One region of the Sporosarcina sp. FSL W7-1349 genome, then DNA from elsewhere that is predicted to be linked to it. Evidence: riboswitches for the same ligand, from Rfam matches in the RefSeq annotation. Region 1 holds a riboswitch; each other region holds the start of a gene.
What was found. Region 1 has a riboswitch for S-adenosylmethionine ahead of MKY41_RS17045 (bifunctional homocysteine S-methyltransferase/methylenetetrahydrofolate reductase). Riboswitches for the same ligand answer to the same signal wherever they lie in the genome.
Positions count from the first base shown of each region.

Region 2: another riboswitch for S-adenosylmethionine. It lies ahead of metK (methionine adenosyltransferase); the one in region 1 lies ahead of MKY41_RS17045 (bifunctional homocysteine S-methyltransferase/methylenetetrahydrofolate reductase).
Region 3: another riboswitch for S-adenosylmethionine. It lies ahead of MKY41_RS14715 (methionine biosynthesis PLP-dependent protein); the one in region 1 lies ahead of MKY41_RS17045 (bifunctional homocysteine S-methyltransferase/methylenetetrahydrofolate reductase).
Region 4: another riboswitch for S-adenosylmethionine. It lies ahead of metA (homoserine O-acetyltransferase MetA); the one in region 1 lies ahead of MKY41_RS17045 (bifunctional homocysteine S-methyltransferase/methylenetetrahydrofolate reductase).

Region 1 is NZ_JBBOOK010000002.1:618,627-621,738, forward strand. Features, by position in the region: gene bioB (biotin synthase BioB) at 1-389, opposite strand, end outside; gene MKY41_RS17035 (biotin transporter BioY) at 390-983, opposite strand; gene MKY41_RS17040 (histidine kinase) at 1,188-1,373, opposite strand; SAM riboswitch class I at 1,562-1,666, shown strand; gene MKY41_RS17045 (bifunctional homocysteine S-methyltransferase/methylenetetrahydrofolate reductase) at 1,747-3,112, shown strand, end outside.
Region 2 is NZ_JBBOOK010000003.1:306,141-309,252, forward strand. Features, by position in the region: gene pckA (phosphoenolpyruvate carboxykinase (ATP)) at 1-1,056, opposite strand, end outside; SAM riboswitch class I at 1,239-1,358, shown strand; gene metK (methionine adenosyltransferase) at 1,549-2,754, shown strand; gene MKY41_RS20105 (gamma carbonic anhydrase) at 3,078-3,112, opposite strand, start outside.
Region 3 is NZ_JBBOOK010000002.1:161,134-164,245, reverse strand. Features, by position in the region: gene metC (cystathionine beta-lyase) at 1-653, opposite strand, end outside; gene MKY41_RS14715 (methionine biosynthesis PLP-dependent protein) at 650-1,771, opposite strand; SAM riboswitch class I at 2,085-2,189, opposite strand; gene MKY41_RS14710 (aldo/keto reductase) at 2,345-3,112, shown strand, end outside.
Region 4 is NZ_JBBOOK010000001.1:15,623-18,734, reverse strand. Features, by position in the region: gene MKY41_RS00115 (acyl-CoA dehydrogenase family protein) at 1-333, shown strand, start outside; gene metA (homoserine O-acetyltransferase MetA) at 375-1,283, opposite strand; SAM riboswitch class I at 1,553-1,659, opposite strand; gene MKY41_RS00105 (AbrB/MazE/SpoVT family DNA-binding domain-containing protein) at 1,865-2,134, shown strand; RNA gene ssrS (6S RNA) at 2,187-2,381, shown strand; gene MKY41_RS00095 (DUF1273 domain-containing protein) at 2,505-3,112, shown strand, end outside.

The DNA.
Region 1 (3,112 bases):
TTTACGGAATCAATGACAATTTCCAATTCGCTGTTAACCGGCCCGCGTCCGCTCGCCACGATGCAGTATGTGCCCGCGTTGACTGCAGCTGCGCGCTCGGCGCCCGCCACGATCTCTTCCTGTTTCATCATGGCGTATTTCTCAACAGGTGCCTTGGACACGATGGACTGCGCACAATAGCCGCAGTTTTCCGGGCAGAGACCGGATTTCGTATTGATGATCATGTTCAGCTTCACTTTATTCCCGAAGTGATGTTTGCGAATTTGGTACGCTCCGTGCAGAAGCGGCAATAAATCCTCATCTGGACTGTCTAGGATGGCCAGCGCCTCTTCGTCCGTCAATTGGTAGCCCTTCAGCACTTGTTCGGCCAACTTGTTATAATCCCTCATTTATCCATGCCTCACTTTCAATATCTTATACATGCGATGACCGAAAATCCCAGCCAAAACCGCAAGCAAGATGTCTTTTGGCAGCGGCGGCATCATCCAAATCCAAGCTACTTTATACGTAAACGCATCTGGGGCCGCTGCCCAGAACTTATACGCAAAATACAACCAGTTCGTGCCTAGGACGTAGTTGACCACCATCGCGGCAAGAGCAGCTACGATGTACCTTTGCAATTTCCCGTTTTTCTCTACGATTTCCCCTGCTACATACGCTGTTAAGATGAAGGACACGACAAATCCAAATGTCGGATTTAAGATAAACCCGAATCCGCCTTGGAATTTCGAAAATACCGGTGCCCCTGCGAGTCCGATACACATATAGACCGTCATCGCAATTGCGCCAATCCGACTTCCAAGTAGAAGCCCGGCGAGAATCGCAAAGAACGTCTGCAAAGTGATCGGCACTCCACCGATAACAAGAAACGGTACAAACGACGTAATATTGGCACCGATCATCATCAGTGCGGCAAACATCCCACTATACACAAGCGTCAAGGCACTTATGCCACTTTTCGACTTCACTGTTGCTGTCCCCACTTCCCACACCCCCCCGCGTTCAGTTATCTTTATCAGAATAAAATATAACTCATTTTGTGTCAATGTAATATTAAATATAGTTAACACATAGAGTGTCTTAAAAGTGGCCTGATCGTAAACATGCCTGATTAGAAAGCTAGCCCCGAGCCAAGATTTAATAATTTCCTGACAAAAAAAAAAAAACGGATGGCTTATCGCCACCCGTCAGTTTTTTCCTCCTTCATTTTTCGGGAAAAGGAAAAACGAAATGCCCCCGCTCACGATCATTGCTCCAATGGTAATGAATACACGAGATGTCGGCGGGACTTCCTGATAATTTTTACTCAACATCATCCAGCTGAACCCGCCGACAACGAACATAATCGGGATGATAAATTTCAAAGCTCTCAATCATTTCACCCTCTGCTTGCTTTGTTCTGATGCTTTCTATAATACCACACTCCTGGAACAGAATTCGCTTTTGGTAAAACAGACCCTACTCCTCCTAATCCGATACATTACTCGGGATTTTCAGAAAAGACTTGACGTCAGGGCTTTTTAACGATACGATGTTTTCAACAATTCAAATAAAATAATGATTCTTATCAAGAGAAGCTGAGGGAACTGGCCCGGGGAAGCTTCAGCAACCAGCCGGGCGGCAAGGTGCTACCTCCAGCAGGCCTCAATCGCCTGGAAGATAAGAAGGAGTGAATATACACGTCTAAAGCCTTCTTTCTGAATGAAGGCTTTTTTTACTTTAATTAAGAAAGGGAGAACAAAATCCATGTCATTGCTAGATAAATTGAAAACCGATGTGCTGACCGCTGATGGTGCCATCGGGACTCTACTTTATTCGTATGGAATCGACTTTTGCTATGAAGAATTGAATGTTGAAAAGCCTGAAATTATTGAAAAGATCCACCAAGATTATATCCAGGCGGGAGCAGACGTCATTCAGACGAACACTTACAGCGCGAACGCTCTGAAACTGGCACGCTATGGCATGGAAGACCGGGTGAAAGAGTTCAATGAGGCAGCCATCCAGATTGCGAAGAAAGCGGCGGCTCCCGGCGGACAGTTTGTGCTCGGTACGATTGGGGGCATTCGCGGCATCCGGAAAAGCGATGCTACCTTGCAAGAAATCCAGTCGATCGTCCAGCAACAGGCGCAACATTTGCTGATGGGAGATCCAGATGGAATTTTGCTCGAAACATATTACGATTTTGAGGAATTATCCGCTGTCGTCCAGTTGCTTCGCACTATGACCGACACCCCGATCATCGCCCAAGTATCGATGGATGAACCGGGCGTGTTGCAAAACGGTCTTTCCTTGAATGAAGCACTTCATCGATTGGAGGCGCTCGGTGCGGATGTAGTCGGCGTCAACTGTCGTCTCGGCCCGTTCCATACAAACCAAGCATTTGAAGAAGTCACTTTGCCGGAGAAGGCATTTTTATCCGCCTACCCGAATGCGAGCCTTCTTGACGTAGAAGATGGCCGGATCGTCTATGTATCCGAAGCGGATTATTTCGGCCGGGCCGCCCTGTCCCTTCGCAATGAAGGGGTCCGTTTGATCGGCGGCTGCTGCGGTACGACACCGAAGCATATTGAAGCGGCGAAAAAACAGCTCGCCGGACTGGCGCCAGTCGTGGCGAAAGAAGTGAAACAGCAGAAACCGGTCGTCATCCGGGAAGCAAAACCGGCTGTCAACGAACCGATCCACGAAAAAGTGAAGCGGGAGCGGTCTGTCATCGTCGAACTCGACACGCCGCGGACACTAGAAATTGAAAAATTCGTCGAAGGTGCCAACTTGCTGAACGAAGCAGGTGTCGATGCCATCACAATGGCCGATAACTCGCTCGCCTCGCCGCGGATCAGCAATGTTGCAATGGGCGCAATCTTGAAACAACAGTACAACATCCGGCCGCTCATCCATATTACATGCCGTGACCGTAACCTGATCGGCTTACAATCACATTTGATGGGGCTGGATGCGCTCGATATCCAAGATATTCTAGCCGTTACGGGAGACCCGACGAAAGTGGGCGACTTCCCGGGTGCAACCAATGTCTACGACGTCAACAGTATGGAATTAACACAACTGATCAAGCAGTTGAATGAAGGGATTTCCTTCTCCGGCAAACCGCTGA
Region 2 (3,112 bases), on a different contig from region 1:
TACGCCGAATGCATCCGCCGTCAAGAAGACGATGGTTTTCGGGTGGCCTGCGACAGACGGCATGACAATATTCTCGATATTCTGAATCGGGTAAGCTGCACGCGTGTTTTCCGTCAACGAGTTATCATCGTAATCCGGAATGCGTGTATCTTCGTCGATAACGACGTTTTCCAGAACTGAACCGAATTTGATCGCACCGAAGATTTCCGGCTCTTTTTCTTCGGACAAGTTGATGCATTTTGCATAGCATCCGCCTTCGATGTTGAAGACGCCATTATCGGACCAACCGTGCTCATCGTCACCGATCAGCTTGCGGTCAGCATCCGCTGAAAGTGTCGTTTTCCCTGTGCCGGAAAGGCCGAAGAATAGGGCAACATCGCCTGCTTCGCCGACGTTCGCCGAGCAGTGCATCGGAAGGACACCTTGTTCAGGAAGAAGGTAGTTCATGATGGAGAAGATGGATTTTTTCATTTCCCCAGCATATTCCGTACCACCGATCAAAACAATGCGCTTTTCAAGTGAAACGATGATGAAAGTCTCAGAATGAGTACCGTCTACAGCCGGATCTGCTTTGAATGAAGGAGCCGCCAGAATGGTGAACTGGGCTTCGTGCGTTTTCAATTCTTCTTCCGTCGGACGGATGAACAATTGGTGGACGAAGAGGTTCTGCCATGCATATTCGTTGACGACTTGGATAGCCAAGCGAGAGTCCTTATCTGCACCTGCAAATCCTTTGAAAACGAAAAGCTCATCCTTTTTGGAAAGGTGATCCAGCACTTTCGTATATAAGGAATCGAAAATTTCGGAGGAAATCGGCCGGTTCACTTTGCCCCAGTCAATTTTGTCTTTGGAAGACGCTTCCTCGACGATATACTTATCTTCCGGGGAACGTCCTGTATATTTTCCTGTCCGCGCAGTGATGGCTCCGTCTGCTGTAAGCTGAGCCTCTCCACGGGAAGTCGCCTTTTCGACCAGTTGTGGCACCGAAAGCTGGATGTTTACATTTTCTCCTGCAAGAAGATTTTTTAGTGCATCGCCAATTTTCGCTGAAATCATAATGTAAGTACCGTCCTTTGCATATAATCCCTAAATTTTTGGGTGTCCATCACAATTCACGAATAGTATAACACATTACCAATAATAATCTACACTAATTTGCAACCTCAATGAATTAGACACAATTGCCATACATTGTTGACAAGGAAGAAAAAATTTCGTAGCATAGGTATGAACGGATACTCTTATCCCGAGCTGGTGGAGGGGTCAGGCCCTATGAAACCCGGCAACCTGCAAAGACATAATCGTCTGCGAGAAGGTGCCAAACCTGGACCAAGGTAAAATTCCTTGAACGATAAGAGTGAAAGGTGCTTTTCGAAATCATGCCTTTCCTCATGTTTTTACGTGAGTGAAGGGCTTTTTTTATTAGATTGCCCTTTATCCCTCGTGTTAAAGCTCGAAATGGCTTAAAGTTTGTACTTCATTCTGGACAAACTTAACATGGGACTTATGAGTACCGTATCAATCTCGTAGGATATAGGAGGAAATTGTATGTCAAACCGTAAATTGTTCACGTCAGAATCTGTAACCGAGGGCCATCCGGATAAAATGTGCGATCAGATTTCGGACGCTATCCTCGACGCCATCTTAAAGGAAGATGCGAATGCACGGGTGGCTTGCGAAACAACAATCACGACCGGGCTAGTCTTGGTCACAGGTGAAATTACGACAACTACGTATGTGGATATTCCGAAAGTGGTACGGGAAACGGTGAAGGGAATCGGATATACACGCGCGAAATTCGGATTCGACTGGGAAACATCGGCGGTTCTCACTTCCATCGATGAGCAATCTCCTGAAATTGCAGCAGGAGTTGACCAAGCATTGGAAGCACGGGAAGGGACGATGACGGACGAAGAGTTAGAAGCAATTGGGGCAGGAGACCAAGGTCTCATGTTCGGATTTGCTTGTAATGAAACACCGGAATTAATGCCTTTGCCGATCAGTTTGGCACATAAATTGTCACGTCGCCTGTCCGAAGTGCGCAAAGAGGAAATCCTCCCTTATTTGCGTCCGGACGGAAAAACACAAGTGACAGTGGAATACGATGAGGAGAATAAACCGGTACGGATCGACACGATCGTCATCTCGACGCAGCATCATCCAGAAGTGACCATTGAGCAGATCACCCGGGATATGAAAGAAGTCGTCATCGGTGCGGTCGTTCCGGAAGAGTTGTTGGATGAAGACACAAAATATTTCATTAATCCATCCGGAAGATTTGTCATCGGGGGCCCTCAAGGGGATGCGGGTCTGACAGGCCGAAAAATCATCGTCGATACATACGGCGGCTATGCGCGGCACGGCGGCGGTGCGTTTTCAGGGAAAGACGCGACGAAAGTTGACCGCTCTGCCTCCTATGCGGCACGGTATGTAGCGAAAAACATTGTGGCGGCAGATTTGGCGGATCGTTGTGAAGTACAACTGGCTTACGCAATCGGAGTGGCTAAACCGGTCTCGATCAATGTTGATACATTTGGCACCGGTAAAATTGAAGAGAGCAAATTAGTGGACTTGGTACGAGAGTTGTTCGACCTGCGTCCGGCCGGCATTATTAAAATGCTCGACCTGCGCCGCCCAATTTATCAGCAAACGGCGGCATACGGACATTTCGGACGTACCGATATCGAATTGCCATGGGAACAGACGGATAAAGCGAATGCGCTCAGGGAGTTGGCGGAGCGCGTGATTGGATGATTGAATGATTAAAGGAAGGGCGCCCGAAAATGGCGGCCTTCCTTTTGGATTTTGCGAAGCGCTGATACTGTACTCTCACGCTATAACTCTCATCAATCTTTGATGTATTGAGTCAAGTGCTGATAACCCGCGCCATATGCTGATATTTTGCTCCAATGACTGATACTTCATTTCAAACGCTGATACATTGCATCAACAGCCGATACTTAGATCCACTTGCTGATAGTTTGTGCCAAGCGCTGTTATCTTACACCGAACCCTGATACCTCAATCCAAGCGCCAAACTTTATCTTTTCAATTGCCCTCAGCTTCATTCCACCCAATCAGTTTTGCAAACTCTTATAATACTGCCCTTTCT
Region 3 (3,112 bases), 460 kb from region 1:
TCATCTTTTGTCACTGCTAATCCAGCGATGATATCGCTATGGCCGGACAAAAATTTCGTTGCGCTATGCAGTACAATATCTACACCGAGTTCAATCGGACGTTGGTAGAGCGGCGTCATGAACGTATTATCCAGGAACGTCAGGCAGCCGTTCGCTTTAGCCAGCTCAACGATAGCGGCGATATCCGTAATCCCAAGACGCGGGTTCGATGGCGTTTCCATGTAAATCACTTTCGTATTCGGGCGGATCGCTTGGGCTGTCGCTTCCAAATCCGCCAAGTCGACAAATGTGTGCTCAATGCCGAATTTCGTTAATACTTGCGTGATGAAACGGAACGTCCCGCCATAGACATCTTCCGTCACCACAATATGGTCCCCAGATTTCAGCAGCATGAAGGCGGACGAGATGGCTGCAATCCCGGATGCGAATGCCAGTCCTCTTGCGCCGCCTTCCAACTCGGCGATGGTCTTTTCCAGCGCATCCCTCGTCGGATTGCCCGAACGGCTATAATCATACGGGCCGAATGAATCGAAATTTTCCTGATGAAAAGTGGAGGATAGATAAATCGGTACATTCACGGCTCCCGTTTTCTGTTCAAAGTTGCCGCTCGTGGATGCGTGGATGAATTTCGTTTCCAATCGCTGGTTGCTCATTGTTGGGGTACCCCGCTTTCCAATTTCGCGAATACTTGCTTCAAGTCGTCAATCAAATCTTCCGCCTCTTCCACACCGACGGAAAAACGCAACAGCCGATCACAGACACCGCGCCGCATCCGTTCTTCTACTGGAATATCGGCATGGGTTTGCGTCGTTGGATAGGTGATGAAGCTTTCCACTCCACCCAAGCTTTCCGCAAATGTAATAAGTTGAAGATTTTCCAGGAATGTTCCGACCCATGCGCTCTCTTTTAAACGGAACGACAGCATGCCGCCTCGTCCGGCATAGAGGACGTCGGTCACTTTCGGTTCGCTCTTCAAATATTCGACAATCGCCTTCGCGTTGGCATCATGTTGTTTCATTCGTAAATGAAGCGTTTTGAGGCCACGGATAATGAGCCAGGAATCGGAAGGGGAGAGCACCGCCCCGATGGCATTATGGTTTTTGCCTAGACGTTCGCAGAGTTCTTCGCCTTTCGCCACGACGAGACCGGCGAGGACGTCGTTATGTCCCCCGATATATTTCGTCGCGCTATGGAGGACGATATCCGCTCCGTCTTCAATCGGACGCTGGAAATAAGGCGTCAAGAAGGTATTATCGACAATTAATAGCAGACCGTGCTGTTTAGCCAGTTTTGCATATGCTGCAAGATCGATTTCCTGCATAAGGGGGTTTGTCGGCGTCTCGATGAATAAAGCCCGAGTGTTTTCGGAAATGAGTTTCTCCACTGCCTCAATATTAGTAAAATCGGTATACGTAGTATGAATTGAATACACATCGGAATAGTAGTCTAAAAGACGATACGTACCTCCGTAAATGTCTTCCGGGACGATGAGTTCATCTCCCGAACGGAATAGGGAAAGGACAAGTTGGATTGCCGCCATCCCTGAACTACAGGCGAAACCCGAATCTCCGTTTTCCAGTTTCGCGATGCCGTCTTCCAAAATCGACCGAGTTGGATTTTTGGTCCGAGTGTAATCATAGCCAGTCGATTTTCCAATGCCGTCATGCTTATAAGCGGTGGATAAATAAATCGGCGGATTGATCGCCCCTGTTTTGGGATCGCTATGATTCCCCAGTTGCACTAACGTCGTTGCCAAACTTCTCTTAGTCATCGTGTTCATCCTTTTCTAAATGAAATCAATTACGCCTCGGCGTAATTGCGAATCGAACAGCGAAGTGTTCGATTTGCCTTAATTTCTGCGTTCTTTGCGGAAAGTAAGGCACCCTCAATGTGATGTCCTTTCAAAATCCGTGAATTCCGCCGGAGGCTTTGGGCCAACAGGATGTTGGTTACTCAGACGTTGCCGCAGGACACGGCGTTCCAAGTCTGAGTTCCCCTATTCAGCGGGAGAATACCCGCTGAATAAGATAAAAAAAGAGCGCCCTTTTCGAAGAAGAGGACCCTCAGTATGTATGAAGTCAATCTCCTTATCTTCAAGGCTGCTCGCCTATTGGAATTAGCACCATACCTGAAATAGGCTGGTTGCCGAGACATCGTAGGGCCAATCCCTCCGTCTCTCTGGATAAGAATACAAATATGAAGTTGTGTGAAAAGATTAATTTATCCAACTCTATCATGAGAATCTTTTTAATGCAAGAGCTATTTTCTAGGGAAGCAACCTTCTGTAGCGAATTGGTTCTCTGTGATAATATGTTCGTATTACATATGGGTAGGAGTGGTAGGAATGGTAGCTAAACATTTGCAGGATTGTACTACTTTGTCCAACGGCGTCCAAATGCCGTGGATGGGCTTGGGGGTTTACCAGTCAAAGGGGGAAGAAGTGGTAGACGCGGTGAAATGGGCATTGGATGCAGGATACCGCAGCATCGATACGGCCGCGATTTATCGCAATGAAGAAGAGGTCGGACGAGCGCTCAAAGAATCGAGTGTTCCGCGTGAGGAAATTTTCGTAACGACAAAAGTGTGGAACTCGGATCAAGGCTTCGAGGCTACGTTAGAGGCATTCGACGATAGTTTGAAACGGTTGGAACTTGAGTACGTCGATCTTTATTTGGTCCATTGGCCGGAAGCTGGAAAATACAAAGAGACGTGGAAAGCGTTGGAAAAGCTCTACAAAGACGGGCGCGCACGGGCAATTGGCGTCTGCAACTTCAACATCCATCATCTGGAGGACTTGATGGCAGACGCGGAAATCATGCCGATGGTCAACCAGGTCGAATACCATCCATGCTTGACACAAGTCGAACTTCTGGCATTTTGCAAGGAGAACGGAATTCAGATGGAAGCATGGTCCCCTCTCATGCGAGGACAGCTTCTGGAAAATCCGGTGTTGGTCGAAATCGCCGAGAAATACGGAAAAACGGTTCCACAAGTGATGCTGCGCTGGGACTTGCAAAACGGCGTCGTGACCATTCCGAAGTCAGTGAAGCAAAGCCGGATCATCGACAATGCGAACGTGTTCGATTTTGAACTCACTGCAGAAGAGGTGGAG
Region 4 (3,112 bases), on a different contig from region 1:
GCACCGAACATCAAGCAGCTAATCGGCGAAATGGAGCTGGAACTGGCAACGGCACGCCATCTTCTTTACGGTACGATTGAGCGCTATGAACAGGCAAAGGACCGTTCCCATTTCGACGAGGCGCTCAGTGTTACGAAAGTGGCCGTCACCAACGCAGCGATCCAAGTCGTGGACAAGGCGATGCGCATTGTCGGATCCCGCGCATTATCCGAATCCAATCCGATGCACCGGTATTATTTGAACGTACGGGCAGGTCTTTATAATCCACCGATGGAAGACATGGAAAAGACGAAACTCGCTCAACAGGCGATTCAAAAGTTCTTAAGTAAATGAAAAAACGCCTCGCCAATCGACAGATCGGCGAGGGACAGCCCTTAATTCCATTCGTAAGGGGTTTGTTGGTAAACATAGTAGTTCAGCCAATTGGAAAACAAAAGATGTGTATGGGAGCGCCAGGAGTTGACCGGGCTTGCATTCACATCGTCGTTCGGGAAATAGTTTTCAGGCAGTGCAATATCGATGCCTTTTTGCAAATCACGCTCGTACTCTTCAGCCAACGTCGTGGCGTCGTATTCCAGGTGGCCGGTAATCATAATATGCTTTTCATCTTTGGAAATGATAATAAAGGCTCCTGCATCGTCCGATTTGGCCAATAGGATTAAACGTGGATCGTTTTCGATATCTTCCAGAGCCACTTCCGTATAACGGGAATGCGGTGCTTTGAATTCATCATTGAATCCGCGGGCCAGATTGATCGTAGGATCGGTCAACGTATGATCGTAGACCCCGGAGCACTTATGAGGAAGCTCATGCTTATTAATGCCGTAATGATGGTATAACGCGGCTTGGGCCCCCCAACAGATATGGAGCACGGAAGTGACATTGTCCTTCGACCAGTCCATGATCGTTTTCAATTCTTCCCAATAATTCACATCTTCGAATTCCAAATGTTCGATAGGGGCACCCGTGATGATCATTCCGTCAAAACGGCGGTTTTTTACTTCATCGAATGTTTGATAGAAGGCGTCTAAATGGAATTTGCTCGTATTCTTCGATTCATGTGTAGCCATCGTCATGAACGTAATATTCACCTGCAACGGCGTATTTCCCAACAGCCGTAGGAGCTGTAATTCGGTCTTCTCCTTTTCCGGCATCAAGTTCAAGATTATAATATTCAACGGACGAATATCTTGTGAAACGGCCCGGTCCTCGTCCATGACAAAGATTTTTTCTTCTTTCAGTAATTCGCCTGCCGGCAAGTGTTTCGGAATATTAATCGGCATAACCCATCTCTCCCTTTTCATAATATCTACTCAATTACGCCTCGGTGTAAATACGTCCAAATTTTGATTGGCCTTCATTTCTGCGTTCTTTACGGCAATTTAGAAACTGGACGTCGAGTCCTTTAGTTGCCAACCTTAACTCATTTCAAAATCTTTGACATACGCCGGAGGCCCTTAACTGAAATCAGCCAGCTGACATTAGTTAAAATCAAATACAGAAAACCCTCTTTTCTATATGATAAGAAAAGAGGGTTTTGTCATTCGCTCTGTTCTTATCTCTCAAGAATTCAATCTTGATGGAAGTAGCACCTTTCTCACGGAGTGGAGGTTGCTGAAGCGTCATCGGGCCAGGTCCCTCAGCTTCTCTTGATAAGAATATTTGATTGTATTGTTTAGGCTATCCTTAATTATACTATTAAAAACTGGAAAGTAAACGTCCTTTTCTCTGAGTTTAGAATCTTCTGCTTGATACCCGATAATTTCTGTTATAGGACTTTTTCTTATTTCTGGCGTTTTTTTTATTTTCCAGTACAATGAAGATAAGTTATATAAAAAATAGAAGTAAAGGAGAATTCAACTATATGCGAAGTTTAGGTATTGTGAGAAAGGTAGACCAGTTGGGCCGCATCGTCATTCCAAAAGAATTACGAAATACGTTGCAACTAGGTACAGGGACTCCGATGGAGATTTTTGTGGATGAGGATATGATCCTATTACGCAAATACACAATCAGTGAAGCCTGTGCTGTAACAGGTGAAGTGACTCCGGAAAACAAGATGTATTCCAACGGCATGTACTTGAGTCCGAAAGGCGCCCAGATTCTTCTGGACGAAATTGCACAGAATCAATAATCGTGGAATTATTTTCTATTGAAAACAATCCACTGCTCGTATATAATCAATATACAAGCTGCATTGTTCGTATACACATTAAGTTTTAACCTTTAAGCTGTAAAAGGGAGTTTTATATAAGAACTGGAATGGCAGGCCCGATTTCTTAGGCAATCGGGACAAACAGGAACGTTCTTGCGAACACCCACTTTGAGGAGTGGTGGTTTAAAACTTTCATGATTAACGATACGGCAAAGGCGGCTTTTCTAAAGCTTATTATATCAATGTTTATAAGCAAGCGCCGTCCAAATTGGGCGGTGTTTTTTTGTATTTACAAGAGGATTGGGGTTAAAACGGGGATAAAATTGTTTCCAAATATCACTACCTTTTGATGAAATATAAGAAAATAGGTAATAAGAGGAGGCTGCCATTGAAACGGCTAGTCATAACAGGCTATAAACAACATGAACTCGGTATTTTCGATGAAAAACACCCCGGCATCCGCTTTGTGAAGAAAGCGATTGAGAAACGGCTGACTTCTTTATTGGATGAGGGACTGGAATGGGTGCTCATCAGCGGACAATTGGGCGTCGAGACATGGGCGGCGGAGGTCGTTCTGGATTTGCAAGAGGAATACCCCGATTTGCATCTCGCCGTCATGCCGCCTTTTTTGGAGCAAGAGAAGAACTGGAACGAGACGAAACAGGAGAAATATCATTCCATCGTCGCCCAAGCCGATTTTTATAAACCACTCACCAATAAACCATATGAAGCGCCGTGGCAATTCATTGAGAAAGATAAGTTTTTCTTGAGGAATTCAGATGGGATGCTGCTTGTGTATGACGAGGAGAATGAGGGATCGCCAAAATTTGTCAAGCGGATGGCGGATCAGTTCGCGGAGAAAACCGGTTATGTAGTACTCTCGATTACGGCGGATGATTTGCAGGTCGTCGCGGAAGAGGAACAGTTGCAGGATATGTACCAAGCTTCCGATTTTGA